One region of the Streptomyces sp. NPDC007896 genome, then DNA from elsewhere that is predicted to be linked to it. Evidence: riboswitches for the same ligand, from Rfam matches in the RefSeq annotation. Region 1 holds a riboswitch; each other region holds the start of a gene.
What was found. Region 1 has a riboswitch for cobalamin ahead of metE (5-methyltetrahydropteroyltriglutamate--homocysteine S-methyltransferase). Riboswitches for the same ligand answer to the same signal wherever they lie in the genome.
Positions count from the first base shown of each region.

Region 2: linked by a shared signal. The riboswitch ahead of ACFZDJ_RS00375 (cobalamin biosynthesis protein) and the one ahead of metE (5-methyltetrahydropteroyltriglutamate--homocysteine S-methyltransferase) in region 1 are both predicted to bind cobalamin.
Region 3: linked by a shared signal. The riboswitch ahead of ACFZDJ_RS37110 (ABC transporter substrate-binding protein) and the one ahead of metE (5-methyltetrahydropteroyltriglutamate--homocysteine S-methyltransferase) in region 1 are both predicted to bind cobalamin.
Region 4: linked by a shared signal. The riboswitch ahead of ACFZDJ_RS03460 (prenyltransferase/squalene oxidase repeat-containing protein) and the one ahead of metE (5-methyltetrahydropteroyltriglutamate--homocysteine S-methyltransferase) in region 1 are both predicted to bind cobalamin.

Region 1 is NZ_JBIBKX010000003.1:335,052-342,349, reverse strand. It holds gene ACFZDJ_RS12800 (hypothetical protein) at 1-360, opposite strand; gene ACFZDJ_RS12795 (LytR/AlgR family response regulator transcription factor) at 375-1,130, opposite strand; gene ACFZDJ_RS12790 (Lrp/AsnC family transcriptional regulator) at 1,250-1,762, shown strand; gene ddaH (dimethylargininase) at 1,886-2,707, shown strand; gene rocD (ornithine--oxo-acid transaminase) at 2,704-3,954, shown strand; gene ACFZDJ_RS12775 (hypothetical protein) at 4,102-4,401, opposite strand; partial or broken gene ACFZDJ_RS12770 (3-hydroxyacyl-CoA dehydrogenase family protein) at 4,342-4,587, shown strand; cobalamin riboswitch at 4,685-4,908, shown strand; gene metE (5-methyltetrahydropteroyltriglutamate--homocysteine S-methyltransferase) at 5,072-7,298, shown strand, end outside.
Region 2 is NZ_JBIBKX010000001.1:67,036-74,333, reverse strand. It holds gene ACFZDJ_RS00380 (cobyric acid synthase) at 1-419, opposite strand, end outside; gene ACFZDJ_RS00375 (cobalamin biosynthesis protein) at 416-1,372, opposite strand; cobalamin riboswitch at 1,472-1,614, opposite strand; gene ACFZDJ_RS00370 (hypothetical protein) at 1,726-1,950, opposite strand; gene ACFZDJ_RS00365 (inorganic phosphate transporter) at 1,963-3,207, opposite strand; gene ACFZDJ_RS00360 (GH25 family lysozyme) at 3,420-4,172, opposite strand; gene ACFZDJ_RS00355 (class II aldolase/adducin family protein) at 4,369-5,094, shown strand; gene ACFZDJ_RS00350 (alpha/beta hydrolase family protein) at 5,250-6,374, shown strand; gene ACFZDJ_RS00345 (hypothetical protein) at 6,612-7,298, shown strand, end outside.
Region 3 is NZ_JBIBKX010000014.1:103,827-111,124, forward strand. It holds gene ACFZDJ_RS37100 (acyltransferase family protein) at 1-826, shown strand, start outside; gene ACFZDJ_RS37105 (cytochrome P450) at 827-2,002, opposite strand; cobalamin riboswitch at 2,082-2,265, shown strand; gene ACFZDJ_RS37110 (ABC transporter substrate-binding protein) at 2,303-3,337, shown strand; gene ACFZDJ_RS37115 (iron chelate uptake ABC transporter family permease subunit) at 3,349-4,359, shown strand; gene ACFZDJ_RS37120 (ATP-binding cassette domain-containing protein) at 4,356-5,138, shown strand; gene ACFZDJ_RS37125 (methylmalonyl-CoA mutase family protein) at 5,307-7,112, shown strand; gene scpA (methylmalonyl-CoA mutase) at 7,121-7,298, shown strand, end outside.
Region 4 is NZ_JBIBKX010000001.1:750,596-757,893, forward strand. It holds gene ACFZDJ_RS03445 (NB-ARC domain-containing protein) at 1-502, opposite strand, end outside; gene ACFZDJ_RS03450 (SpoIIE family protein phosphatase) at 662-1,771, shown strand; gene ACFZDJ_RS03455 (M48 family metalloprotease) at 1,784-2,950, opposite strand; cobalamin riboswitch at 3,187-3,316, shown strand; gene ACFZDJ_RS03460 (prenyltransferase/squalene oxidase repeat-containing protein) at 3,428-4,663, shown strand; gene ACFZDJ_RS03465 (SCO2322 family protein) at 4,660-5,361, shown strand; gene ACFZDJ_RS03470 (CbiQ family ECF transporter T component) at 5,377-6,492, shown strand; gene ACFZDJ_RS03475 (ATP-binding cassette domain-containing protein) at 6,489-7,298, shown strand, end outside.

The DNA of each region.
Region 1 (7,298 bases):
TCAGCGGTCCTCGACCAGGCGCACGAAGTCCTTCTCGTTGCGCTCCACGCGCCGCACGTACCAGCGGGCGAGCAGGACCAGGGGCGGGTAGACGCAGAAGCCGAGCACGGCCCACTCCAGGCTCGCGCCGTCCGGCATCGCGGCGAAGACCAGGGGAAGTGGCCCGACCAGCAGGACGAGCACGGCGAACACCACCAGCGCCGCACGGAGTTGACTGCGCATCAGGGAGCGGACGTAAGTGTGGCCGAGCGTGGTCTGTTCGTCGATCTCGGTCCTGGGCCGGTAGTAGCCGGAGGTGCGGCGGGTGCGCCGGGGCACTCCCGTGACGACCACCCGGCGTTCGGTCGGGTCCTGCGGCACGCCGTTTCCCCCTCTCAGCTCGTGGTCCGGCGCATCAGCAGATCGCGCAGTTCGCGGGCGTGCCGGCGGCTGACCTGGAGTTCGACGGAGTCGACGAGGACGCTCACGGTGCCCGCGTCCAGGCGGAGTTCGCCGATGTGGCGCAGGGCGACGAGATGGCGCCGGTGGATGCGGACGAAGCCGCGTGAACGCCAGCGTTCCTCCAGGGTGGAGAGCGGGATGCGGACGAGATGGCTGCCCTGGGCGGTGTGCAGGCGTGCGTAGTCGCCGTGCGCTTCGACGTGGGTGATGTCCTCGACGGCCACGAAGCGGGTGACGCCGCCGAGTTCGACGGATATGTGGTCCGGGTCGGGCTCGTGGACGGGTATCCGCGGTGTGGCGTCCTGGAGTTGGGCGGCCCGCCGGACGGCTTCGGCCAGCCGCTCCCGCCGTACCGGCTTGAGGACGTAGTCGACGGCCTTGAGGTCGAAGGCCTGGACGGCGAAGCCCTCGTGGGCGGTGACGAACACGACGAGCGGCGGCGAGGCGAAGCCGGTGAGCAGCCGGGCGAGGTCGAGTCCGTCGAGTCCGGGCATGTGGATGTCGAGGAAGACGACATCGATGGCTTCGGGCCCGTCGGGTCCGGATTCCAGGGCCCGGTTGATCCGGCGCAGCGCCTCGGTCGCGTCGCTCGCGCCCTCGGCGCTGGAGATCCGGGGATCGGTGTTCAGGAGGTAGAGGAGTTCCTCGAGGGACGGTTGTTCGTCGTCGACGGCGAGCGCGCGCAGCATGAGAGTGGAGTGTAGGAGCGATCGGCATGCCTGGACATGTGCGGGACGTGGACGTCGTCGCCGGACATGCGGACGTTCTCGCTGGTTGCGTGGACGTTGTCGCTGGATACAGTGCCGCCATGAACAGCAAGCCCGCGATGTTCGACGAACTCGACCGCAAGATCATCACGGCCCTCATGGCCAACGCCCGGACGAGCTTCGCCGAGATCGGCACGGCGATCGGGCTGTCGGCCACCGCGGTCAAGCGCCGTGTCGACCGGCTGCGCGAGACCGGGGTGATCACCGGGTTCACGGCCACGGTGAAGCCGACGGCGCTCGGCTGGCGCACGGAGGCGTACGTCGAGGTGTACTGCGAGGGCGCGGCGCCACCCCGGCGGCTCGCGGAGGTGGTCCGCAACCATCCGGAGATCACCGCGGCCATGACGGTGACAGGCGGCGCGGACGCGCTGCTCCATGTGCGGGCCACGGATGTGGACCATTTCGAGGAGGTGCTGGAGCGGATCCGCACCGAGCCCTTCATCCGGAAGACGATCAGCTACATGGTGCTGTCGCATCTGCTGCCGGAGGCCCCGGAGGCGGGCGCCACCCACGCGGCCCCACAGGATGCGCTGGACGCATCAAACCTGCGTTGACCTGAGTGATTACGCAGCGATGCTGCGCACACACGCAGCTCTCGTCTCTTGTCGCCCGTATCCCCCGTTTCCTACCTTGGAGGCACCCCCAGTCGACACCGCAGGAAGCGGAGGTACCTCTCTGTGCCCGACAGCCGTGTGCCGCGCCCTCGGCGCTTTCTCGTCTGTGAACCCAGACACTTCGCCGTGCAGTACGCGATCAATCCCTGGATGCGTCCCGACGCCCAAGTGGACGTCGATCTGGCCCGTGACCAGTGGGCGGCGCTGATCAGCGCCTACCGGGCCCACGGCCACACCGTGGACACCGTGGAGCCCGTGGCGGATCTCCCGGACATGGTGTTCGCGGCGAACTCCGCGCTCGTCCTGGCGGGCCGGGTCTTCGGCTCGTACTTCCACGCGCCGCAGCGCCGCCCCGAGTCCACCGCGTACGAGACCTGGTTCAAGGCGGCCGGTTTCGATGTCTACCGTCCCGAATCCGTCTGCGAGGGCGAGGGCGACCTCGTCCCGGTGGGCCGGTACGTACTGGCCGGCACCGGATTCCGGACGACCCCCGAGGCGCACCGCGAGGTGCAGGAGTTCTTCGGCGTCCCGGTGGTCAGCCTCCAACTGGTGGACCCGCGCTTCTACCATCTGGACACGGCACTCTTCGTCCTGGACGACGGGCCCGAGGCGAACATCGCGTACTACCCGGAGGCGTTCTCGCCCGGCAGTCGCGAGGTCTTGACCCGGCTCTTCCCGGACGCGGTGCTCGCGACCCGTGAGGACGCGTTCACCTTCGGCCTGAACTCCGTCTCCGACGGCCGCCACGTGTTCATCGCGCCGCGCGCCGAGGCCCTCGCCGACCGGCTCGCCCGCCACGGCTACGTCCCCGTCCCCGTCGACCTCTCCGAGTTCCACAAGGCCGGCGGTGGCATCAAGTGCTGCACCCAGGAGATCCGCTCATGACCGCTCCCGCCCGTACGCTCGCGTCCTCCGCCGCCGGTCCGCGCTCCTCCGCCGACCTGATCCGCGCCGAGGAGCCCGTCCTCGCGCACAACTACCACCCGCTTCCCGTGGTCGTCGCCCACGCCGAGGGCACCTGGGTCGAGGACGTCGAGGGGCGCCGCTACCTCGACATGCTGGCGGGCTACTCGGCCCTCAACTTCGGCCACCGCAACCCGGTGCTGATCGACGCGGCCCACCGTCAGCTGGACCGGCTGACGCTCACCTCGCGCGCCTTCCACAACGACCGGCTGGCCCAGTTCGCCGAGTCGCTGGCCGAGTTGACCGGCCAGGACATGGTCCTGCCCATGAACACGGGCGCGGAGGCGGTGGAGAGCGCCATCAAGGTGGCCCGCAAGTGGGCGTACGAGGTGAAGGGCGTCGCACCGGACCGGGCGACGATCGTGGTGGCCGCGGACAACTTCCACGGCCGTACGACGACGATCGTGAGCTTCTCGACGGACGAGACGGCCCGCGCCGGATTCGGCCCCTTCACCCCTGGCTTCCGTGTCGTCCCGTACAACGACCTCGCCGCGCTGGAAGCGGCCGTCGACGAGACGACCGCGGCCGTGCTGATCGAGCCCATCCAGGGCGAGGCAGGCGTCGTCATCCCGGACGACGGTTACCTGACCGGTGTCCGCGAGCTGACCCGGCGCGCCGGCTGTCTGTTCATCGCGGACGAGATCCAGTCGGGCCTGGGCCGCACGGGCACCACGCTCGCCGTGGAACACGAGGAGGTCGTCCCCGACCTGCTCCTCCTGGGCAAGGCGCTCGGCGGCGGCATCGTGCCGGTGTCGGCGGTGGTCGGCCGCCGGGACGTGCTCGGGGTGCTGCGGCCCGGTGAGCACGGCTCGACCTTCGGCGGCAATCCGCTGGCCGCGGCGGTCGGCTCCGCGGTCGTCGGACTCCTGGAGACCGGCGAATACCAGAGCAGGGCGGCCGAGTTGGGCGTGGTCCTGCGGGGCGGTCTGACGGCGCTCGTGGGCCGGGGCGTGGAGGGCTTCCGCTCTCGGGGGCTGTGGGCGGGCGTCGACATCGACCCGGCCATCGGCACCGGGCGCGAGATCAGCGAGGGCCTGATGCGCGAGGGAGTTCTGGTCAAGGACACCCACGGATCGACGATCCGACTGGCCCCGCCGCTGACCATCACCGGCGAGGAACTCCAGTCCGCCCTGGGCGCCTTGGAGAAGGTGCTGACACAGGGGGTCTGACACCGGCGCCGGCAGCCGCCGACGCCTTGGTGGGCACGCCGCGCTCCCCTCGCCCGGCCGCACCACCGACGGGCGCCTGCCCCGGAACACCGGGGCAGGCGCCCGCGCCGCTCTGCCATCGACCTGTTGAGGAGTGCAGACAGGCGATCACTCGGCGGCGGGCTCTGCGAGTTGCTCGGCCGCGGTCGTGTTGCCCTGCTCGGCGAGGCGTCGCAGCTCGTCCATGTTGTCCTGCTCCGTGGCGAGTTCGATCAGCTGGTCGGTGGCCGTGACATTGCCGCTGCCCGATAGGCGGCGCAGTTCTTCGAGGTCGCCTTGCTCTGCGGCGAGTTGGATGAGCTCGACGGTTGCGGTGGGGTTGTCCGCGTCCGCGAGGCGGCGCAGTTCGTTCGGGTCGCCGAGTTCGGCGGCGAGTTCGACACGGGTAGGGAACTGGGCTGCGTCCACCCCATGGGCCCGCTGAAGCCGGCCGACCTGATCGGCCTTGACACCGTCGCCTCGATCGCGGAGTCCCTGTACGACGAGTTCAAGGAACCCCTCTACGCGCCGCCCCCGCTGCTCCAGCGGATGGTGGAGGCAGGGCTGCTGGGCCGCAAGACCGGCCGCGGTTTCCACGTGTACGGCCAGGAGTGAGCATCCTGGCGCGACCGGGCCGAGGGGCCCTGACCGCGTGTCCCAGCTCACCGTCCGAATGCCGGACCTGATCCGCCGCGCCGGGTGAGCGCCCCATAGGCTGGTCTGTGCAACTGGTTCGCCCCGTCCGCCAGGCGGGATGCGTCGCAAGAGGGAACCCGGTGGGAATCCGGGACTGCCCCGCAGCGGTGAGTGGGAACGACCGCCGTCATACGCACTGGGTCCGGTGAACAGGACCTGGGAAGCGACGGCTATTAGGTGTCCTCCGTACGGAGGACGTGCCCGCGAGTCCGAAGACCTGCCCGTTGCCCGCGCCCGACCCCTCGTGCGCGGACATCCCGGTGACCTCGTGGGCGGGTCGGCGTACATATCGGGCGGACGACCGCGCTGTGCCGCGTGAGGTCGTTTCCGTCCGGTTCGTCACCCCTTCGCGCCCTCGTCCCGTCCCGGGATCCCAGGGAGATATCTCGCGAAGGAGATTTCCGTGACAGCGAAGTCCGCAGCCGCGGCAGCACGGGCCACCGTGTACGGCTACCCCCGCCAGGGACAGAACCGGGAGCTGAAGAAGGCGATCGAGGGCTACTGGAAGGGCCGCGTCGACGCCGATGCCCTCCGGGCCACCGCCACCGAACTGCGCCGCACCAACTGGCGGCAGCTGGCCGAGACCGGCATCCACGAGGTACCCACCGGCGACTTCTCGTACTACGACCACGTCCTGGACACCAGCGTCATGGTCGGCGCGATCCCCGAACGCCATCGCGCCGCCGTCGAGGCCGACGCGCTGGACGGCTACTTCGCGATGGCGCGCGGCACCCAGGACGCGGCACCGCTGGAGATGACGAAGTGGTTCGACACCAACTACCACTACCTGGTGCCCGAGTTGGGTCCGGACACCGTCTTCACGGCCGACTCCACCAAGCAGGTCGCCGAGTTGGGCCAGGCCCTCGCCCTCGGCCTCACCGCCCGCCCCGTTCTCGTCGGCCCCGTCACCTACCTGCTGCTCGCCAAGCCCGCGCCGGGCGTCGCCGCGGACTTCGACCCGCTGACGCTCCTCGACCGGCTGCTGCCCGTGTACGCCGAAGTCCTCGCCGACCTGCGCACGGCCGGCGCCGAGTGGGTGCAGCTCGACGAACCGGCCCTGGTCCAGGACCGTACGCCCGCCGAGCTGAACGCCGCCGCACGCGCCTACCGCGACCTGGGAGGGCTCGCCGAGCGACCGAAGCTGTTGGCCGCCTCGTACTTCGACCGGCTCGGTGACGCGCTGCCCGTGCTCGCCAAGGCTCCGGTGGAGGGTCTGGCGCTCGATTTCACCGAGGCCGCTGCCGCCAACCTGGACGCGCTCGCCGCCGTGGGCGGCCTGCCCGGCAAGCGCCTGGTCGCCGGTGTCGTCAACGGGCGCAACATCTGGGTCGACGACCTGGAGAAGTCCCTCACCACCCTCGGCACCCTGCTCGGACTCGCCGACCGGGTCGACGTGGCCGCCTCCTGCTCGCTGCTGCACGTCCCGCTCGACGCCACCGCCGAACGCGCCATCGAGCCGCAGATCCTGCGCTGGCTCGCGTTCGCCCGCCAGAAGACCGCCGAGATCGTCACCCTCGCCAAGGGCCTCGGGGGCGGCACCGACACCATCGCGGCCGAACTCGCCGCCAACCGGGCCGACCTGGCCTCCCGCGCCGGCTCGGCGCTCACCCACGACCCGGCGGTACGCGCCCGCACCACCGCCGTCACGGACACCGACGCCCGCCGCGCCCAGCCCTACCCCGAACGGGCCGCCGCCCAGCGCGCCCACCTGCGTCTGCCCCTGCTGCCGACCACCACCATCGGCTCCTTCCCCCAGACCACCGAACTGCGCACCGCGCGGGCCAACGTGCGCGCGGGACGGATCGACAGCGCCGGGTACGAGGAGCGCATCAGGGTCGAGATCGGCGAAGTGATCTCCTTCCAGGAGAAGACCGGCCTCGACGTCCTCGTGCACGGCGAGGCCGAACGCAACGACATGGTCCAGTACTTCGCCGAACAGCTCACCGGCTACCTCGCCACACAGCACGGCTGGGTCCAGTCCTACGGCACCCGTTACGTACGCCCGCCGATCCTGGCCGGCGACATCTCCCGCCCGGAACCGATGACCGTGCGCTGGACGACGTACGCCCAGTCCCTCACCAGCAAGCCGGTCAAGGGCATGCTCACCGGCCCTGTCACCATGCTCGCCTGGTCCTTCGTCCGCGATGACCAGCCCCTCGCCGACACCGCCCGACAGGTCGCCCTCGCCCTGCGCGACGAGGTGAACGACCTTGAGGCGGCCGGGACTTCGGTCATCCAGGTGGACGAACCCGCGCTGCGCGAGACCCTGCCACTGCGCGCCGGCGACCGTCCGGAGTATCTGGCGTGGGCCACCGAGGCGTTCCGCCTCACCACCGCGGGCGTACGGCCGGACACCCAGATCCACACCCACATGTGCTACGCCGAGTTCGGCGACATCGTCCAGGCCATCGACGATCTCGACGCCGACGTCATCAGCCTCGAGGCCGCCCGCTCCCACATGCAGGTCGCCCGCGAACTCGCCGAACACCGCTACCCGCGCGAGGCCGGACCCGGCGTGTACGACATCCACTCCCCACGCGTACCCGGCGCGGAGGAGGCGGCGGCGCTGCTGCGCAAGGGACTTGAGGCCATCCCCGCCGAGCGGCTGTGGGTCAACCCCGACTGCGGCC
Region 2 (7,298 bases), on a different contig from region 1:
TCGGCAGGACTGCCGGCTCCCTCACAGATCACCGCGTCATACGTGCCCCGCAACTCGGCGAGGCAGTCCAGCACGGTGGTGAGGAGGGCTTCCTGCCGCCCGCCGTGGTAGCCACGGGCGGTCATCTCGCCCACGGGCCTGCCCATGAGGACGACCTGACTGCTCCGGTCGCTGCCCGGCTTGAGCAGCACGGGGTTCATGAGCGCGGTCGGCTCCACCCGGGCGGCCTGCGCCTGCATGGCCTGGGCGCGCCCGATCTCGGCGCCCTCGCGCGTCACGAACGAGTTCAGGGACATGTTCTGCGCCTTGAAGGGCGCGACCTTGACGCCGTGGCGCACCAGCCACCGGCAGATCCCGGCGGTCACGACGCTCTTGCCCGCGTCGGAGGTGGTTCCGGCGACGAGCAGCCCGCCGCTCATGACGTACGCCCCTTCCTGAGAAGCCTCTGTACGAGCAGCCGCCCGCCGGCACTCACGCCGAGGGCGAGCCAGCCGACACGCCGTGACAGCCGTACGGCCCGTTCGATGTCGTCGACCTGCACGGCGCGCCCGGCGCCGTTGAGTTCGGGCCGGTGCTCGACGCGGCCGCCGTAGGAGAGGGTGCCGCCCAGACGCACCCCGAGCGCCCCCGCGAACGAGGCCTCCACGGGCCCGGCGTTGGGGCTCGGATGCTTGACGGCGTCGGCGCGCCAGGCTCGCAGGGCCCCTCGGGGACTGTCACCCGCGAGGGCTGCGAGCACGGCGGTGAGACGAGCCCCCGGCCACCCGGCGACGTCGTCGAGCCGAGCCGAGGCCCACCCGTACCGCCGGTACCTGGGCGACCTGTGACCGACCATCGCGTCAAGGGTGTTGACGGCCCGAAAGCCCACGAGCCCCGGGACTCCGCCCACGGCCCCCCACACCAGGGCGCCCACCACGGCGTCGGAGGTGTTCTCGGCGACGGACTCGACGACGGCGCGCGCGATGCCGTCGGCGCCGAGGGCCTGGGGATCGCGCCCGCACAGATGCGGCAGCCGCTCCCGGGCCGTCTCGATCTCCCCGTCCGCGAGGGCGTCACCGATCGCCCGGGCCTCCCGCCCGAGCGTGGTGCCCCCGACGACGGCCCAGGTGGCGGCGGCCGTCAGCGCGAGGGACGCGGCACGTGAGGGGCGTGCGGCACGGGAAGCGACGGCGGCGAGTCCGGCGGCACCGCCCACACACACGGCGGTCTGCAGCGCGCCCCACCCGCGGTGGTCCCGCCACAGCACCCGCTCCACGGCGCCCGCGCTCCGCCCGAACGCGGCGACCGGATGCCCCCGGCGGGGATCGCCGAGCAGCAGGTCACCGAGGAGTCCGGCGGCGGCGCCGTACGCGAAGACGCGATCGGCACGCACGGGGTCAGCCGACCGTCAGGTCGGGTGGAACCGTCGCTCGCAGGGCACTTGGGCAGCCGCGCATGGCGTTATGTCCTCACTCAGGGTGTCCACGCCCTGGTTCGACGAGACCGGCGGGGAGAGTTCCTGGCTCCCGGGGAGTTCCTTCCCCGGTCACAGTGGCGGGACCGCGCCGGATTCACACCGGCTTCCTCTTCTGTCGCCGTACTTGGCTCCGGCAGTCCACCACGGGTTGGAAGACCCGTCAACTTGCTGTTGACCTGCGCGGGGAGAGTGTGCGAAGGCCCACATACAGGTGGGGTGCGGGACGGTGATCCGTCCCGCACCCCACGCGAAGTGGTGCCCGTTTTGCGCTACTTGCCGACGATCAGGAAGATGCCGTACGCCACCGCCGCGGCGCACGCCGCGAAGCAGACGTACGCGCCGGTGACCGCGAGGGTCGCGGAGCCGCCCTGGGCGGACGCGGACTCGCGCTTGGAGAGGCCGACGATGCCGAGGGTGAAGAGGCCGACAAGGCCGACGGTGGTCACGAGGCTGACTCCGAAGACGGAGCCGAGGGCTGCCCAGTCGATGTGCATGCTGTTCTGTCCTTACACCGTGGCCGGGCGGGTGGGCTCCGCGTCCGGGGACGGGATGGTGGTCTTCAGGTCGCCGGACAGGTCGCCGGTGACGGGGCCCGCGGGCGGCGGGGTGACGGCGGCGATCGCGGCGGTGACGACGCCCGCGGGCTCGGCGTCGACGTCGTTGACGTTGTCGACGGTGACCGGCTGGCGGCGGGAGAGCTTCCAGATGGTGCCGGCGCCGGCGACGAGCAGCGCGCCGGTGAGGACGATGCCCCAGGTGCCCTGCTTGGTCAGGAACTCGGCGGAGGCGCCGGCCAGACCGGCGGCCGGCAGGGTCAGGCCCCAGGCGACGAACATCCGGGTCGCGGTCGACCAGCGGACCACGCCGCCCTTGCGGCCGATGCCCGAGCCCATCACGGCGCCGGAGCAGACCTGGGTGGTGGAGAGGGAGAAGCCGATGTGCGAGGAGGCCAGGATGGCCGTCGCGGCGCTGGTCTGGGCGGCGAAGCCCTGCGGCGGCGCGAGGTCCGTGAGGCCCTTGCCCATGGTGCGGATGATGCGCCAGCCGCCCAGGTAGGTGCCGAGCGCGATGGCCGTACCGGCCGAGACGATGACCCACAGCGGGGGGTTCGAGCCCGGGGCGATGACGCCGCCGGTGACCAGCGCGAGGGTGATGATGCCCATCGTCTTCTGGGCGTCGTTCGTGCCGTGCGCCAGGGAGACCAGGCCGGCGGAGGCGATCTGGCCGGCGCGGTAGCCCTTGGCGGTCGCCTTCTCGTCGGCGCGGTTGCCGATCCGGTACGTCAGCCGGGTGGCCAGCATCGCGGCGAGTCCGGCCACGATGGGCGCGGCGACCGCGGGGATCAGCACCTTGGTGACGACGGTCGAGCCGTTCACCGACGACCAGCCGGCCGACATGACCGCGGCGCCGATCAGGCCGCCGAACAGTGCGTGGGAGGAACTGGAGGGCAGACCCAGAAGCCAGGTCAGCAGATTCCAGAGGATGGCGCCGACGAGCGCCGCGAAGATCACTTGGACGCGTATGCCCTCTTCGTTGATGATCCCGCCGGAGATCGTCTTGGCGACCTCCACGGAGAGGAACGCGCCGACCAGGTTCAGCACGGCGGACATGGCCACCGCCGTCTTGGGCTTCAGAGCGCCGGTCGAGATGGTGGTCGCCATCGCGTTGGCAGTGTCGTGGAAACCGTTCGTGAAATCGAACACGAGAGCGGTGACGATCACGATTCCGAGGAGGAGCGTGATGTGTTCCATTTACCCAGGCTTCTGTTTGGCGTCAGTGGCAGGTGGACCGTAGGCAACCTGAGTGAACGGAAGATGAACTGGGGCGGGCGCTGGGGTGTCTCAAACGGTGGACCGCCCCTCCGCTTGTGATGACCAGTGTGCGGGAGTGGCGGCCCGATGACTTACCAGATGTTCGAACGGAGGCGGAATTTCGGGTTCCGGCGGGGGGTGTTCGAGGGCTTCTAGCCGGTGGCGAACTGCTTGAGCCGGGTCATGGATCCGTTGAAGAGATTCTGGTCACCCGGGAGCGTGCCGCTGTTGTCGTACTGCCAGAACGTCCACGTCGACCAGCCGGCCGGCAACGCGCCCGTGTCCGCGGAGTCGTAGCGGGCGAGCCACAGGGCGTGGTTCTCGGCGAAGGCGCCGCTGCCGCCGGTGCAGGTGTTCCACCAGTGGGTGGTCGTGTAGATGACCGGACGGCGGCCGGTCTCCCGTTCGAGTTCGTCGCTGAACGCCTGGATCCAGCTCACGATCCTGGCCTTGCTCAGGCCGTAGCACTTGTGCTTCTTGTCGTACGGGTTGTACTCCATGTCGAGTGCGGGCGGCAGTGTCCAGCCGTCCGCGCGCCAGGCACCGCCGTTGCGAACGAAGTACGCGGCCTGGGTGGCGCCGGACGACTTGTCCGGCACCGCGAAGTGGTAGGCGCCGCGCAGGATCCCCGCGTCGCGCGCCCCGTCGTACTGCCGGGCGAAGTACGGATTGCGGTACGTGTGGGACTCGGTCGCCTTCACATAGACGAACCGGGCGCCCTTCGCCTTCGCGCTCTGCCAGTCGACGTTCTTCTGGTGCGAGGAGACGTCGTGGCCCTTGGGTTTGGCCGCCGCGGCGACTTGGGCCCCGGCGAGGACGGTCCCCGCGGCGGTGAGCGCCGCCACGGCGGCCGCCGCCGCGAGGACGCGGGCACGACGAAGGAGTGGTTTGTGGTCACGAGCCATGTTTCCCCCCGGAATGGCGACGTGCGTGACAAATCCTCCAGAGGCTATTGGAAGATCGTTGAAAGCCCGTCGATCGCCAGCCAATCACCCCAGCAGGGTGATATGTCCCGCTATGCAGCCTTACGGACGCTTGTCTTCCGCCCTAAAGTGCCCTCGCCGACAGCGGGTTGACGTCCCTGCCTGGCAGGATCACCGCATGGCTGAGCAGCGGCGGGACGCACGGGAAGTGCGGGACGTGGGGGAGAGCGCGCCGGGCGCGCGCGAGCGGGAAGTGGCGGCCGCGTGGGACGAGCTCGTCGCGACGGCCCGCCGGACGGTGGCCGACGGTCTGGTCGTCGGTACGTCGGGCAACCTCTCCGTCCGGGTCGGCGACACGGTCCTGGTCACACCGACGGGAGTGCCCTACGACCGGCTGAGGCCCGAAGACGCCGTCGGTGTGGACCTCGAGGGCCGGCAGGTCCTCGGTTCGCTCGCTGCGACGAGCGAACTGCCGATGCACCTCGCGATCCACCGCGCCACGGACGCGCGGGCCGTCGTCCACACCCACGCCGCGCACGCGACGGCCGTCTCGGCCCTCGTCCCCGAGCTCCCCCTGATCCACTACATGGCGGGCGCCCTCGGCGGACCGGTCCGAGTTGCCCCCTATGCGACCTATGGCACCCCGGAGTTGGCCGAGAACATGCTCCAGGCCCTCACCGGCCGAACGGCCTGCCTCCTCCAGAACCACGGCACCATCGCCTACGGGGCCTCGCTGTCCCAGGCGTTCGACCGCACCGCCCAACTGGAATGGATGTCCCGCGTCTGGCTCCTGGCGTCGTCCGTGCCCGGCCTGTCCCCGACGCTGCTCTCGCCGGAACAGGTGGCCGAGGCAGGGGAGCGGCTGGGGCGCTACGGGCAGAGCGGCGGGGCCGGTCCCCGCTGATCCGGCGCGGTGCGGCGACCCGGTGGTGCGGGTTGTACCGACCTGGTGGTGCCGGTGCGCGCGCCGCGCCGGAGAACGAGCCCGCGCACCCCAGGGCGGGAGCCCACCGCCCGCTCCCGCTGGCCGACCGGGGGCCGCGCCGGGAGACTGAACCCGTGCGTACTGTCAAAGCGACGGCCGCGGCCGTCTCCGTAGCCCTGGCCGCGGGCGCAGCCTCCGTGGCGGCGGGCCGGTTCGCCAGCGACGCAGCACTGAAGGCGCCGCCCGGCAGGCCACTGCCCACCGAGCCCCGGCTCACCGTGCACTCCACGGCCGCGGGCCGGATCACGCTCACCCGCGACCTGGCCTCCCTGCGCCCGGGAAGGTACGGCCTCACGGGCGACGGCTCCCACGCGGTCGTCGGTCCCGTCCTGGACTCCCCACCCCCCACCGCCGACACGGTCGTACGCCGCCTCGAACGCGTCACCCACGGCACCCTGGAGACCGGTGACAAGGCGTGGCTCACCCCCAACCTGTACATCGGCAACCCCGGCAGCGCCCTCGGTCTCGACCACGCCGACGTGGACGTCCCTGGCGAGCTCGGCCCGCTGCCCGCCTGGTTCGTGCCCGGCACCCGCACCACCTGGGTGATCACGGTGCACGGGCTCGGCACCACCCGCGAGCACCCCATGAACGTGATGGAGTTCCTGCACCGCAACCGGCTCCCCGTGCTCGACCTCGCCTACCGCGGCGACCTCGGCGCACCCCGCTCCCCGGACGGCCTCAGCCACCTCGGCGAGACCGAGTGGCGCGACCTGGACGCCGCCGTGCGCTACGCCGTGCGCTACGGCGCCGACCAGGTCGTCCTCTACGGCTGGTCCGTCGGCGCCACCATGGCCCTGCGCGCCGCCGCGCACTCCGCCCTGCGCGAGCGGATCTCCGGGCTGATCCTGGACTCGCCCGTCCTCGACTGGGGAGCCACGCTGCGCGCCCTCGCCTCGGCCCGCCACACGCCCAGCGTCCTGCTGCCCCTCGCGGTCCGTGCCGCGCAGGGCCGCACCGGTCTGCACGGCGACCGGATCCGGGAGGCCGCCGACCCCGGCCAGCTCAAGGTTCCGACCCTGATCGTGCACGGCCCGGACGACACCATCGCCCCCTGGGGCCCCTCACGCCGCCTCGCCGAGAGCCGTCCGGACCTGGTCACCCTGCACACGGTCCCGAACGCCTCCCACGGCGCCATGTGGAACGCCGCCCCGAACTACGAAGAGGCTCTGCGCCGCTTCCTGACCCCCCTGATGTAGCCACCCCGCCCCCGGACGCCCTCCGGGCAGAGTCCCCACAGAGACCGCACAGCCATTCCCCGCACGCCCTCGCGGCGGAGCCGCCCCCCCAAGGCTTCCGGTTGGACCCCGGTCAACTCGTGCAAGGCCTCGCTCACACGTGTCGAGCCCCCTGGGAACCCTGTCCATTGGCCACCCCTGTCGCCTGCTGTGACATTCCGTTTGGGTTTTCGGACCGTCAACCGGAAGACTGCACCCGTGACGTCCCGTAACCCGCGCGACTCCAGGCTCCGACTCGTCCGCTCGCGCCCCCTGGCTTCCGCCCCCCGAGCGGTGACCCAGCGCAGCTCGCGCCGACCCGCACCCCGGCCCCCCGAGGGCACCCCGCCGCCCGCGGAACTGGCCCGTATGGCCCGCACCGGCCTCGCCGCCGCGGCCCGTGTCGCCCGCTGGGCCGACGCCTCGCTCGGCCCGGGGAGCGACGGCGCGACCCCCGACGGCAAGGGCACCCTCGCCGATGCGACCGCCGAACGGGCCGCCGAGGAATTGGGCCTGACCCCGGCTCAGGTCCGCGCGGACTGGGACACCGCACGCCTCGCCGGCCTCGTCGAGGTGCACGGCGACATCGCCCGCCCCGGCTGGCGACTGCGCGCCTGGAACCGCGACGACAGCGCCGTCCTGCGCGGCTGGGTCGCCCTCTTCGACGCCTGGTCGCTCGCCCACCCCGAGCCGGCCGACCGCGAGGCGTCCGCCGTCGCCGAGGTCGTCTCCGCGATGCCCCAGGTGCTCTCCTTCCTCCAGCTCTCCGCCGGGCCCGTCCCCATGGAGCAGCTCCTCGACCTCCTCGAACAGCGCGTCACCGAACTGCGCACCGAGCGCTGCGAAATCCCCTACGGCCCCCAGCCGGAGCCCGCCCCGGAGGCCGCCGAGATCGCGGACGCCCCC
Region 3 (7,298 bases), on a different contig from region 1:
CGACGACCGCCCCACGGCCTTCTGGCGCCGCCGCTTCGCCCGCCTCTACCCCGTCCACCTGGTCACGGCCTGTATCGCGGTGTTCGTCATGGGCATGGGCAAGCCGGCTGGCAGCGCGGCGAATCTGCTTCTCGTCCACTCCTGGTGGCACCCGTGGTGGCAGACACTCGACCCCGTCAGCTGGTCCCTCGCGTGCGAGGCGTTCTTCTACGCGACCTTCCCCGCGTTCGCCCTGTTGCTGCGGTACGCCGGGGCCCTCACCGCGACCGCGCTCGCCGGCGCGAGCGTCCTGACCGTGCTCATCCTGACCCGGGCGGACCTGCACCTGGGTGTCGGCCGCACCCTGTACTCCTTCCCCGCCGCCCGGCTGCCGGAGTTCGTCCTCGGAGTCGCCGTGGCCCGCCTCGTACTCCTCGGCCGCTGGCGCGGCCCCGGCCTGGAGGCGTCGGTGGCCCTGACGATCATCGGCTACTTCCTGGTCTCCCAGGTCGGCGGATCGTACGCCTGCGTCGCCTGCACCTTGGTCGGTTTCACCTGTCTGATCCCCGCGGCCGCCCTCGCCGACGTACGCGGCCTGCCCAGCTTGTGGCGACATCCGGCCCTCGTCCGACTGGGTGAACTCTCCTTCGCCTTCTACATGGTCCACCTGCTCGTGCTGCGCGCGGGGCAGCACCTGTTCAAGCCGTCGCCGATCGGTGCGCTCACCGCCTTCGCGGTGTCCCTGGCACTCGCCTGGCTCCTCCACGAGTACGTCGAGGTACCCGCCCGGCGATGGCTTCTGCGGCCCTTCATGAGATCCCTGCGACGCACCCTGGTGTCACGCTGATCAGGCGGGGCCGTCCCACAGGACATGCAGGGTGGACGGCTTACGGAAGACCAGCCCGTGCGGAGTGGTCGGGTGGGCCGGGTCGAGGCGCAGGGCGGGGAGGCGTTCGAGCAGGCGCTGAAGGGCGATACGGGTCTCCAGTCGGGCGAGGTGCGCGGCGAGGCAGTAGTGCGGGCCGTGTGCGAAGGCCAGCTGGAGACGCGCGTTCTCGCGGCGGACGTCGAACCGATCGGGATCGGGGAAGACGGCCGGGTCGCGGTTGGCGCCCGCCAGGGAGACGGTGACCAGTTCACCCCGGCGGATCGTTGCCTGGCCGAGGACGGTGTCACGGGTGGCGTACCGGTCCACGACCGCCGCTCCGGGTTCGAGGCGCAGCGATTCCTCGATCGCGCCGTCCAGCAGGTCGACGTCATCGCGGACAAGGGCGAGTTGGCCGGGGTGTCGCAGCAGGTGCAGCAGCGCGTTGGTGATCATCGCCTCGGTGGTCTCTATCCCTCCGAACATCAGCACCGCGGCGTTGGACGCCACTTCTGGCAGCGCCAGCCGCTCGGCGGCGGCGCCCAGGAGCGAAGTCGCGCCCCGGCCGGCGACGGTGGCTTCGACAGCGGCCCGTAGCCGCGCGTACGCCTCGGCGCCCGCGGGTGCCGCCTCGTGTCCGGCGGTGATGTCCGAGACCGACCGCACGATGGAGTCGTACCAGGAGAGCACCGTGTCCGCGGTGGTGCCGACCAGCCCGAGCGCCTCGGTCACGACGGCGACGGCGAGCGGGCCGGCGAAGGCACGTCGCAGTTCGACGGCGCCCGCCGGTTCCAGCGCGGTGATGAGCCGGTCGGTCTCCCGCTCGATGAACGAGGCGAAGCCGTCGCGTACTTCCCTGGGGCGGAAGGGAGCGGAGAAGGGCTCCCGGTGGCGGGCGTGCTCGTCTCCGTCCAGGGACAGCATGCTCGGGCCGACGACCTGCGCGGTGGAGAACCGGGGGTCGTCGACGGTGAAGGTCACGGGGTCCCGCATCACGTTCAGCGCGAGATCGCGACGGGTCACCAGCCAGCCGTCCAGCTCGGGCAGCCAGGAAACGGGCTCATGCGCACGGAGCCGGGCCAGTCGCGGATGCGGATCCGCGGCGAGTTCGGCGAGCGTGGTCGCGGCACCGAGCGGGAAGGAGCCGACGGCGCTCATCGCAAGCCCTGGCCGGGCACGGGGAATTGGATCACAGCCAAGGCTAACAATCGTGCTGAAGGCGAGGCCGATGGGGGCGTGATAATTTGCCGAGGCCAGTCAAGGGAATCCGGTGTGAATCCGGAGCTGACGCGCAGCGGTAAGGGTGACGGGCGGGGCAACACGAAGCCACTGGACGGCGGTCGTACGTGACCGGAGTCCGGGAAGGCGCCTCGTCCGGACGATCCCGAGTCCGAAGACCTGCTGGCGGACCGTACGAACGGGCCCCGCGACTGGGCCCTCGACGCCAGAGGATGTCACGTGCCCGTTGCGCGCCCAGCCCGCCGCTGTGCCCTGCTCCTGTCCGGAGCCCTGTTGCTGACCGCTTGTGGCGGCGGCTCGTCCGCCGACGGAAGCAAGTCGCCGAAATCCACCGGTGCGGTGTCGCTCGACAACTGCGGCCGGAAGGTGGCGATCGCCTCCGCGCCGAAGCGGGCCGTGTCCCTGAACCAGGGCACCACCGAGATCATGCTGTCCCTCGGCCTCGCCGACCGCATGGTGGGCACCGCCACCTGGACCGACCCGGTCATGAAGGGCTTGGCGAAGGCCAACGGGAAGGTGCCCCGACTCGCGGACGACGCCCCTTCCTTCGAGAAGGTCCTCGACGCCGAACCCGACTTCGTCGCCGCCTCCTTCGCCTCCACACTGGCCAAGGGCGGTGTGGCTCCGCGCGAGAAGTTCGAGGAACTGGGCGTGCCCACCTACCTGTCCCCCGCCGACTGCGAGGGCAAGGACAACAGCGGTGACGGCGACGGAGTGCGCACCGAGCCGCTGACCATGGATGCGGTCTACGGCGAAGTGGGCGACCTGGCCGAGGTCTTCGGCGTCGAGGAGCGCGGCGCCAAGCTCGTCGCGGACCTCAAGGCACGGGTGGCGAAGGCCACCGACGGGATCGACGCGTCCGACACCACGGTCCTCTACTGGTTCGCCAACCAGGAGGCCCCGTACATGGCGGGCTGCTGCGGTGCGCCCGGCATCATCACCAACGCCCTCGGCGCGAAGAACGTCTTCGCCGACACGAAGCAGGAATGGCCCCAGATCAACTGGGAGACCGTCGCCGACCGCGATCCCGACGTCCTGGTGATCGGTGACCTCACCCGCAGGTCGCAGACCGCCGAGACCGCCGCGAAGAAGATCGAGTTCCTGGAGACCAATCCGGCCACCAAGAACATGGACGCGGTGAAGAACAAACGGTACGTGCTGCTCAGCGGGCAGGCGATGAACCCGACCATCCGCACGGTCGAAGGTGTCGAGAAGGTGGCCGCGGCGCTGCGCGAGTACGGGCTCGCCGGGTGACCACCGCCGCCATGACCGCCGTGGTGCGTACGGCGGCCGGGCTCGCCGTGCTCGTCGCGTCCGTGGCGGTGGCCATCACCATCGGCCCCGCGGACATAGGCGTCGGGGAGGTCTGGTCCGCGGTGGCCTCCCACCTCGGGGGCAGAGCTCCGGAACTGACCCCGATCCGCGACGGCATCGTGTGGAACCTGCGGCTCCCGCGCACCCTGCTCGCCGCGGTCTGCGGCGCCGGGCTCGCGGTGTGCGGGGCGGTCATGCAGTCCCTGCTGCGCAACCCGCTCGCCGACCCCTTCGTCCTCGGCGTCTCCTCCGGGGCCTCGACCGGGGCCGTCGTGGTCGTGGTGCTGGGCGCCGACGGTGGAGTGCTGTCCGTCTCCGGGGGCGCCTTCGTGGGCGCGCTGTGCTCCTTCGCCCTGGTGCTGCTGCTCAGCCACACCGTCGGCGGCACGACCGATCGGGTGGTGCTCGCCGGGGTCGCCGCCATGCAGCTGTTCTCCGCACTCACCTCCCTCGTGGTGATGACGGCGGCCGACGCCGAGACCACCCGCGGTGTCCTGTTCTGGCTGCTGGGCTCACTCGGCGGAGCGGACTGGACCGACGTATGGCTGTGCGCGGCCGTCCTCGCGATCGTCCTGCTGGTCTGCCTCGGACACGCGCGCACACTCGACGCCTTCGCGTTCGGGCCGGAAGCCGCGGCCTCCCTCGGTGTCTCCGTGGCCCGTACCCGGCTGGTGCTCCTGTGCGTCACGGCGCTGCTGACCGCCGCACTCGTCAGCGTGGCCGGCGCGATCGGCTTCGTCGGCCTCGTCCTGCCGCACGCCGCACGCGCGCTCGGGGGCCCCGGACACGCCCGGCTGCTGCCGGTGACCGCGCTCGCCGGGGCGGTCTTCCTGGTCTGGGCCGACACCGTGACCCGTACCGCACTCGACCCGCAGGAGGTGCCGGTGGGTGTGGTCACCTCGCTGATCGGCGTGCCCGGCTTCGTGCTGATCCTGTACCGCACCCGAAGGGTGACCCGATGACGCTCGGTGCCGACCGTGTCTCCCGCACCGCCGCCGGGCGGCTGATCCTGGACGGCGTCGACCTGACGCCCCTTCCTGGATCCATCACGGGTCTGCTCGGCCCCAACGGCTCCGGCAAGTCCACCCTGCTGCGTCTGCTCGCCGGTGTCCTGACTCCCGCCTCCGGCGTCGTCACCCTCGACGGGCATCCGCTCGGCGACCTCGGCCGCCGGGCCGTCGCCCGGCGCGTCGCCGTCGTCGAACAGCAGGTCGACACCCAGGTCGACCTGACCGTGCTCGACGTCGTACGTCTTGGCCGCATCCCTCACCGGCGCGCCTGGTCGCCCTCGACTCCGGCCGACGAGAGGGCCGTTCGCACCGCGCTGGAGCGTACGGACCCGACCGACAAGGCCGACCGCTCCTGGCACACGCTCTCGGGCGGCGAACGCCAGCGCGTCCAGATCGCCCGCGCGCTCGCCCAGGAACCACGCGAACTCCTCCTCGACGAACCCACCAACCACCTCGACATCCAGCACCAGCTCGACCTGCTGGCCCTGATCGCGGAACTCCGCGTCACCAGCGTCGTCGCCCTGCACGACCTCAACCTCGCCGCCATGTACTGCGAGCGGATCGTCGTCCTCGGGCAGGGCCGGGTCGTCGCCTGCGGCACCCCGGCAAAGACGCTCACCGAGGCCCTGATCGCCGACGTCTACGGCGTACGAGCCATCGTCACCGTCACGAGCGAAGGCACTGTCGACCGCCCCCACATACGGTTTCTGGGAACACTCCCCGACCGCTGAGGCCATCAGGACAAGGTCGCCCTCCTCGCTCCACGGCACCGGCACTGTCCGCGATCCGTGTGATGCCGTAGTACGAACACGGCCTGTTGATCAAGACCACCCCTGGGAGGTCAAGGTCACAGCCGCGTCCTCTGCTGCTCACCTGCGGATCTGGCCTAACATCCGAGCATGACGGTCCTGCCTGACGACGGGCTCTCGCTGGCCGCCGAGTTCCCTGACGCGACCCATGAGCAGTGGCAACGCCTGGTTGAAGGCGTCCTGCGAAAGTCGGGCAAGGAAGTCTCGGGCGCAGCAGCGGAAGACGCCCTGTCCACCACGCTGGAGGACGGGCTTCGCGCCCGGCCCCTGTACACCGCGGACGACTCCGCGCCCGATCCCGGCCTGCCCGGTTTCGCTCCCTTCGTACGGGGCGGGCGCCCCGAGGGCAACACCCTCGGCGGCTGGGACGTACGCCAGCAGCACACGGCCGCCGACGGCGCGGCGGTCCTCGCGGACCTGGAGAACGGCGTCACCTCGCTCTGGCTGGTCGCCGGTGCGGGCGGCATCGCGGTGTCCTCGCTCGACCGCGTCCTCGACGGCGTCTATCTCGACCTGGCGCCCGTCGTCCTCGACGCGGGACGTGAAGTCGAGCCCGCCGCACGCGAGTTGCTACGGCTCTACCAGGAGCGCGGGGTCGCCAAGGAGGCGGCGCGCGGCAACCTGGGAGCCGACCCGCTGGGCCACGAGGCCCGTACGGGAGACGGCGGGTTCGACTTCGCGCCCGTCGCCGCTCTCGCGGGGCTGTGCGCCGAGGAGTACCCGGGGCTGCGGGCGCTGACCGTGGACGCGCTGCCGTACCACGAGGCCGGCGGCTCGGCCGCGCAGGAGCTGGGCGCCTCGCTGGCGACCGGTGTCGCCTATCTGCGGCAGTTGACCGAGGCCGGGCTGAGTGTCGAACAGGCCTGCGGGCAGCTGGAGTTCCGGTACGCGGCCACCGCCGACCAGTTCCTGACCATCGCCAAGTTGCGGGCGGCGCGCCGGCTCTGGGCGCGGGTGACCGAGGTCTGCGGGGCCCCGGCCGGGCAGGTGCAGCACGCGGTGACCTCGCCGGTGATGATGTCCCGCCGCGACCCTTGGGTGAACATGCTGCGCACGACGGTCGCCACGCTGGCCGCCGGGGTGGGCGGCGCCGACGCCGTCACCGTGCTGCCCTTCGACCACGCGCTCGGCCTGCCGGACGCGTTCGCCCGGCGGATCGCCCGCAACACCTCGACGATCCTGGTCGAGGAGTCACATCTGTCCCGGGTGATCGATCCGGCGGGCGGCTCCTGGTACGTGGAGCGGCTCACTGACGAACTCGCCCACGCGGGCTGGGAGTTCTTCCAGCGGATCGAGGGGGAGGGTGGCCAGGCGGCGGCCCTGCGCTCCGGCCGGCTCGGCCAGGACCTCGCCCACACCTGGCAGGCGCGCAGCGCGAAGCTCGCCAAGCGGCGCGAACCCGTCACCGGGGTCAGCGAGTTCCCGAACCTCGCCGAACGCCTCGTAGAACGCGCAGCCGCCCCCGTACCGCCGTCCGGCGGGCTGCCGCGGGTGCGGCGCGACGAGGCGTTCGAGGCGCTGCGGGCCCGCTCCGACGCCCACCTTGCGGCGACCGGTTCCCGGCCGCGGATCTTCCTGGCCGCCCTCGGCCCGGCCGCCGCGCACACCGCCCGCCTCACCTTCGCCTCGAACCTGTTCCAGGCGGGTGGCATCGAGCCCGTCACCGAGGGCGCCTTCGAGGACAGCGGTGCCACCGAGGTCTGTCTGTGCTCCAGCGACACGCTGTACGAGGAGCGGGCCGCGGAGGTCGCCGGGGCGCTGAAGGCGACGGGCGCCGGGCACGTGTCCCTCGCGGGCCGCCCCGGGCAGTACCCGGATGTCGATGCCTATGTCTTCGCGGGGTGCGACGCCGTCGCCGTGCTCTCCGCCACCCTCGACCGCATGGGAGTGTCCTGATGGCAGCGATGGGAATCCCCGACTTCTCCGGGATCGGGCTGGGGGTCCCGAAGGCCGACGGCGGGAGCGACGAGTGGCGCGACGCCGTCAAGAAGGCCACGGGCGGGGCCGATCTCCTGTGGGAGACCCCGGAGGGCATCGCGGTCGAGCCGCTGTACACCGGGCAGGACCTGGAGGGCCTGGACT
Region 4 (7,298 bases), on a different contig from region 1:
GTTCGCCGGGCAGTCCGAGCGGTTCGCGGCTGGTGACGAGGACGCGCAGGCCGGGGAGGGCGGGCAGCAGGGTCTCGACGAGTGCGGCGCACTCCGCGAGGACGTGTTCGCAGGAGTCGAGCACCAGCAACAGCCGTTTGTCTTCCGCCCATTCGGCCACCACCTCGGTGACGGGGCCGGTGGACTGGTCGGCGAGCCGCAGCGCCTCCACGACGGCGAGGCCGACCAGGCCCGCGGTGTGCAGGGGGGAGAGTTCCACCAGCCAGACGCCGTCGGGGTAGGCCTCCTGGACCCGGCCCAGGGCGCGCAGGGCGAGCCGGGTCTTGCCGACTCCGCCGACGCCGACGAGGCTCAGGAGCCGGTATGTGCCCATCGAGGGGTCCAGCTCCGTCTCCAGCCAGTGGAGTTCCTCCCGTCGCCCGACGAAGCTGTGCGTCTCGGGCGGCAGATTGCCGGGCCCGCCGCCGGTCGGATGCGTCGGCTCGGTCGTTTTGTCGGACACAACAACCAGTCTGGACGGATCACACCGGCTCCGGCGGCTGTCCGAGAACTCGGACAGAAGAGCGTCGGCACTACGACAGTTCCGGGCACCTTTCGACGAGATGCGATCAACTCCCTGTTGGTGAGGGTGCGGCGGTCGATGTTCGGAGATCGTCGGGTGATGGGCACGAAGGAGCAGGGGCGGCGAGATCGCCGGGAACACCAAGAAGACCGAGGACGTCAAGAACAGCGGGAGCGGCGGGCGCTGCTCGCGCCGCTCGTCACCTGTCTGCTGATCGCCGTGCCGGATCTGCTCTTCGACCAGGTACCGCCGCTCATCACCCTGCTGCTCATCGGCCCGCTGCTGGCCAGCGCCCGGCTCGGCGTCCGGCACACCGTGCTGGTGTGCTGCTGGTCGGCGGTCCTGGGCCTGGCCATGGGGATCGGCAACGACGCGGTGCCGAGCACCGGCTTCGGCATCCGCTGGGGCGGGCTCCTCGTCGGCTGCGCGCTCACCGTGTACGCGGCCCGGCAGCGCGACCGCCTCCGCGACCGGCTGGCGCGGGCCCGCGAGGTGGCCCGGGTCACCCAGACGGCGATCCTGCGGCCCATCTCCCGCACCTTCGACGGCACCCGGGTCTGTACCCGGTACCACAGCGCCTCCCACGAATCGACCGTCGGTGGCGACCTGTACGACGTCGCGGTGACGCCGTACGGCCTGCGGGTCCTCGTCGGTGACGTACGCGGCCACGGCGTCGACGGGCTCCGGCTGACCGCCGACACCATCACGGCCTTCCGTGAACTCGCCTACACCGCACCGGACCTGGTGACCCTCACCGCCGAGCTCGACGCCCGCCTGACCCCCGAGCTGGGCCCCGAGGACTTCGTCACCGCGGTGCTCGCCGAGTTCGCGCCCGGCGAGGTGCGGCTCGTCAACTGCGGCCATCCGCCCCCGCTGCGCTCCGGCCACCGCATCGAACTCCTCGAACCCCTCGTCCCCACCCCGCCGTTGGGCCTCGGTCCCGACCCGCGCCAGTACCGCGTACGGCTCCAGCCCGGCGACCGGCTGCTCCTCTACACCGACGGCCTCACCGAGGCCCGTGACCCGCAGGGCGCCCCGTTCCCCCTCCTCGGCGAGGCGACGCTCGCCCTGCGCGAGCCGCTCCCCGACGAGGCTCTGCGGTCCCTGCACGCCCGCCTGCTCGCCCACACCGGCACCGCCCTCGCCGACGATCTCGCCCTGGTCCTGTGCCAGCCCACGGAGGCAACGATTCCGGCACCCGTGCCGTGACCGACGGAACTACTACCGGGCGAGTACGTGGCGGGCGAGGCGGGCTCGGGACGGGGCCAGTTCGGTGTCGAGGGCGTGCTGTCGTTCGTCGTCCGTGACCACCGCGGCGGCCACGGCGGGCCTGGCGAGCAGGCAGGCCCGGCGCAGGTGCGTCGGTGGGTGGGTGGAGTCGACGCTGTGTCCGCGCAGGATTCCGACGCGGCGCTGGCGCTCGTACTCGTGCTCGGGGATCGAGTCCACGTGAGCGGCCAACTGGTCCCACAGATCGCGCCACGGCTCGCGACGCTCCGCGTCCTGGGCCCGGATCACCTGGCCGACGTTGGACATGCGGAGCAGCAGGGTCTCCGCCGAGTCGGTCACGAGGAGGCGGTCCATGAGTGCCACGGCGGCTTCGCTGGAACCGGCCCGGGCCGCGGCGGCGTCGGCCAGGTACTCGGCGCGCTGCTTCGCGCGCATCGTCAGCTGGTCGAGCAGCATCAGCAGGCCCTGGGCGGCTCCGTAGGGCAGCAGATAGAGCACGTTGAGCGCCATCTCGGGGACGGTGGGGTGAGAGATCGGGCGCATCAGGTAGCGCCATGTGGCGAGGGACTGGAGCGCGTTGGCGATGACCAGTCCCTGCCGGGTGTCCCCGTTGGCGTAGTGACCGAGTTCGTGTCCGAGCAGCGCGATCCGCTGTTGCGGGGTGGTGATCTCCCAGAGTCCGAGCCCGATGGTCAGCAGGCGACGTCGGCGCACTCCGTAGGTGGTCACGCTCGCGTTGACGTCGGTCGTCAGGGCGATGGCGTGGACCCCGGTCGTACCGACGACGGAGGCGATCTCGTCGACCAGGGCGAACAGCTGGGGCGCCTCGGCCCGGTGCAGCACGGGCGCGTCGTCCGGCAGCCGTCCGAAGCGGGGCCGAAGGAGCCAGGCCAGCAGCAGAAGGATCACTCCGACCACCGGCAGAGCGGTGCCCCAGCCGAGTATCACCAGCAGGATCCCCGTTCCGAGCAGGGCGATCGTGGCGCCGTGGATGGCCAGCGCGACGGCGTACGCCAGGACAGCGGCCGTATCGCGGCGCGGACGCGGATCGCCGTCGGCCGACACCTCGGCCAGCAGTGCCTCCCCGTGCTGTCGGGCCAGCGACCGCCGCAGTCCCTCCAGCCGCCCCGATCTCTCTTCCGGCTCGCCGGGATCCACATTCCATCCGCAGGCCGCACACCACGCCGTGAACCGCGGGTCGGTGCGCACCTCAGTGCTGCATTCCGGGCACGACTGAGCTTTCTCGTCCACAGTGCCGCGCATCTTCGTGTCCCCCCTGGACCCCGGTTCCCCCCAGGGACCGGCGAATGTCGACGTGTTCGAACAGAGCACATCGAGAGCGCAGCATAGGCCCGCGAGTCGGCGCTCGCAGCCACTCCTCAGGCGATTCCTACGGGCCGGTACAGTAAGCAGGTCGTCATCACACCCGTACGCGGAGAAGCCGGTGCAATTCCGGCGCTGACCCGCAACCGTGAGCCACCCACAAACGTGGCAAGCCGGATCGCCTCGTCCGGGACGTGACCGGCTCGTGCCACCGGCAGCCCGTCGGTGGCCGGCACCGTCGAGGGATACGGGGCCGGAGCCGCTCGGGGCCAAGCCTGCGCCCGGTGCTGCCCGGCTTCCGCAGGGAGAGTCATGATTGTTCGCCGCAGCGCCGCGGTACTGGCCGCCACCGTAGTGATCGGTACGGCCCTGGCCCCGGCCGCCGTGGCCGAAGGCGCCTCGCCTTCGCCTGCCCCGGCGATACCCTCCGGCCTCTACGGCACCACCGACCCCACCTACGACGGTGTCTGGCGGCAGTCCCTCGCGCTGCTCGCCCAGCACACCGTCGGTGTGAAGCCCGCGGCGAAGGCCGTCGACTGGCTGGCCGGGCAGCAGTGCGCGAACGGGGCGTTCGCGGCGTACCGCGCCGACGCGTCGGCGAAGTGCGACGCCAAGACGATGGTCGACACCAACAGCACCTCGGCGGCCGTGCAGGCCCTCGCCGCGCTCGGCGGCCACGGCGGCGAGACGGGCAAGGCCGTCGCATGGTTGGAGTCCGTACAGAACAAGGACGGCGGCTGGGGCTACACCGCGGGCGGCGCGAGCGACGCGAACTCCACGTCCGTGGTGATCGGGGCGCTGGCGGCGGTGGGCAAGAAGCCGAACGATGTCTCCAAGGGCGGCAAGTCGCCGTACGACGCACTCTCGAAGCTGTCGATCCCGTGCGGCGGGGCCGACGGGGGCGCGTTCGCCTACCAGCCGGACAAGAAGGGCAAGCTCGCGGCCAACGCGGACGCGACGGCGGCGGCCGTGGTCGGAGCCCTGGGCAAGGGCCTCGCCGGTGAGCCCCTGAAGCCCGTGGCCGACCCCCTCTCCTGCAAGGCCGCCACCAGCGCCGAACAGACGGCCCGGAACGGCGCCGCGTACCTCGTCAAGGCACTCGCCAAGGACCAGCACCTCACGTCGGTGATGCCCGGCGCCAAGAACCAGCCCGACTACGGCAACACGGCGGACGCGGTCGTCGCGCTCGCGACCGCCGGGCACGGCGACAAGGCGGCCGACGCGATGCGCTGGCTGGAGGCCCACTCCGCGCAGTGGGCCGAGCAGAGCGGACCCGCCGCGTACGCGCAGCTCGTCCTCGCCGCCGACGCGGCGACGTTCGACCCGCGCGACTTCGGCGGCCGGGACCTCGTCAAGCAGCTCAACGCCACCGGCCCCGCGCCCGCGTCCCTCCCGGCCGAGCCCACGGCCTCCGCGTCCGCCGCGGAAGCCGCGAAGAAGAAGGACGACAGCGGCGTCAGCGTCTGGTGGATCATCGGCGTCGGTCTCGTCGGCGGCATCGGCATCGGCTTCCTGATCAGCGCCCGGAACAAGAAGCAGCAGCCGTGAGCCGCCGTCGGACGTGCGCACTGGTCCTGTCCCTGCTCCTGCTCGTACTCGGCGGCGCGGGACAGGCCCAGGCCGTCGGCTACCGCTACTGGTCGTTCTGGGACCTGACCGGCGGGAAGTGGACGTACGCGACGCAGGGCCCGTCGACCGCGCGGCCGTCCGACGGCGACGTACAGGGCTTCCGATTCGCGGTGAGCGCGGACTCGCAGGACGCCTCCAAGCCGCGCGGCGACGCCGACTTCGCGTCCATCTGCGCGAAGACGCCCGCCCAGGCGGGCCACAAGCGGGTGGCCCTCGTCATCGACTCCGGCACGACCGCGGACGCCCCGGGCGGCGAGACGCCGCCCGCTCCGCGGACGGTCTGTGCCCGCGTCCCCGCCGACGCGACCACGGCCGAGGCGCTCGCGACGGTCGCCAAGCCCCTCCGGTACGACACCAACGCCCTCCTGTGCGCCATCGCGGGCTACCCCGGAACGGGCTGCGGCGACCAGGTCGCGACGTCACACACTGCGCCTTCCGCCACCTCGAAAGCCAACGCCAAGGACAACGCCAAGGACAACGCCAAGGACAACGCCAAGGCCGACGCCAAGTCCGAGCCGGACCGGCACGGCCCGTCGCTGGGCCTGCTCGCGGGAGTCGTCGCGGTCGCCGCGCTCGGCGGGGCGGCGGTCTGGCAGACCCGCCGCCGCCGGCCCTGAGTACGGCGACCGACGATGACACGCGCGCCGAAGGCACACCGTTCCAACGCCCTCCCCCCAGGAGCCTGGTGGATCTGGGCCCTGGGCCTGGGAACCGCCGCCTCCCGCACCACCAACCCCCTCCTGCTCGCCCTCCTCATAGCCGTGGCCGGCTATGTGGTGGCCGCCCGCCGGACCGACGCCCCCTGGGCCCGCTCCTACACCGCGTTCGTCAGACTCGGTATCGCCGTCCTCGGAATCCGGCTGGCGTTCGCTGTCTTCCTCGGCTCCCCCATCCCCGGCACCCACCTCCTCGTCACCCTCCCCGAACTCCCCCTCCCCCACTGGGCCCAGGGCATCCGTATCGGCGGCCGGGTCACCGCCGAGGGCCTGCTGTTCGCGCTGTACGACGGCCTGAAACTGGCCACGCTCCTCATCTGCGTCGGCGCGGCGAACGCCCTCGCGAACCCGGCACGGCTGCTGAAGTCACTCCCGGGCGCCCTGTACGAGGCGGGCGTCGCGGTGGTCGTCGCGCTGACGTTCGCGCCGAACCTGATCGCGGACGGCCGGCGACTGCGCGCCGCCCGCCGTCTGCGCGGCCGCCCCGACCGTGGGCTGCGCGGCCTGCTGCACGTCGGACTCCCGGTCCTGGAGGGCGCGTTGGAGCGTTCGGTCGCCCTCGCGGCGGCGATGGACGCCCGCGGCTACGGCCGCACCGCCGAGGTACCGCCCGCCGTCCGCCGTACGACCACCGCCTTGACGCTGGGCGGTCTGCTCGGCGTCTGCGCGGGCACGTACGGAGTGCTGACCGCCGAGGGCGGCACCTACGGCCTGCCCGTGCTGCTCGCCGGAGTGGCCGCGGCGCTCGGCGGGCTGTGGCTGGGCGGGCGCCGCTCGGTCCGTACGCGCTACTGCCCGGACGTGTGGGGCGTAAGGGCCTGGCTGGTGGCGGGCTCCGGAGTCGCGGTCGCCGCCGGACTGATCGTCTCCGCCACGTACGACGCCGCGGCCCTGAGCCCCGGCGTCCTCCCGCTGACCGCCCCGGCCCTGCCCCTCTGGCCCGCGGCGGCGATCATGCTCGGCCTGCTCCCCGCCTTCGTGGCCCCGACACCCCCCTCACGGGAACCCTCCACCCCCAAGGACCCCTCATGATCCGCTTCGAGGATGTCTCCGTGACGTACGACGGAGCCGTCGAACCCACCGTCCAGGGCGTGGACTTCGAGGTCCCGGAGGGTGAACTCGTGCTGCTCGTGGGGCCCTCCGGCGTCGGCAAGTCGACCGTGCTCGGCGCGGTCTCCGGTCTCGTGCCGCACTTCACGGGCGGCACCCTGCGGGGCCGGGTCACGGTCGCCGGACGGGACACCCGCACCCACAAGCCGCGCGAGCTCGCGGACGTGGTCGGCACGGTGGGCCAGGACCCGCTGTCGCACTTCGTGACGGACACGGTCGAGGACGAACTCGCCTACGGCATGGAGTCGTTGGGCCTCGCGCCGGCCGTGATGCGCCGACGCGTCGAGGAGACCCTGGACCTGCTGGGCCTGGCGGACCTCCGTGACCGCCCGATCGCCACGCTCTCCGGCGGCCAGCAGCAGCGCGTCGCCATCGGCTCGGTCCTGACCCCCCACCCGCGGGTCCTGGTCCTCGACGAGCCCACCTCGGCCCTGGACCCGGCCGCCGCCGAGGAGGTCCTCGCCGTCCTGCAACGCCTCGTCCACGACCTCGGCACGACCGTCCTCATGGCCGAACACCGCCTCGAACGCGTCATCCAGTACGCCGACCAGGTCGCCCTGCTCCCGTCCCCGGGCGCCGCGCCGCTCCTCGGCACCCCGTCCGAGATCATGACCGTGTCCCCGGTGTACCCGCCGGTGGTGGACCTGGGCCGGCTGGCCGACTGGTCCCCGCTCCCCCTCACGGTGCGCGACGCACGGCGCAGGGCGGGGTCCCTGCGGGAGCGGCTC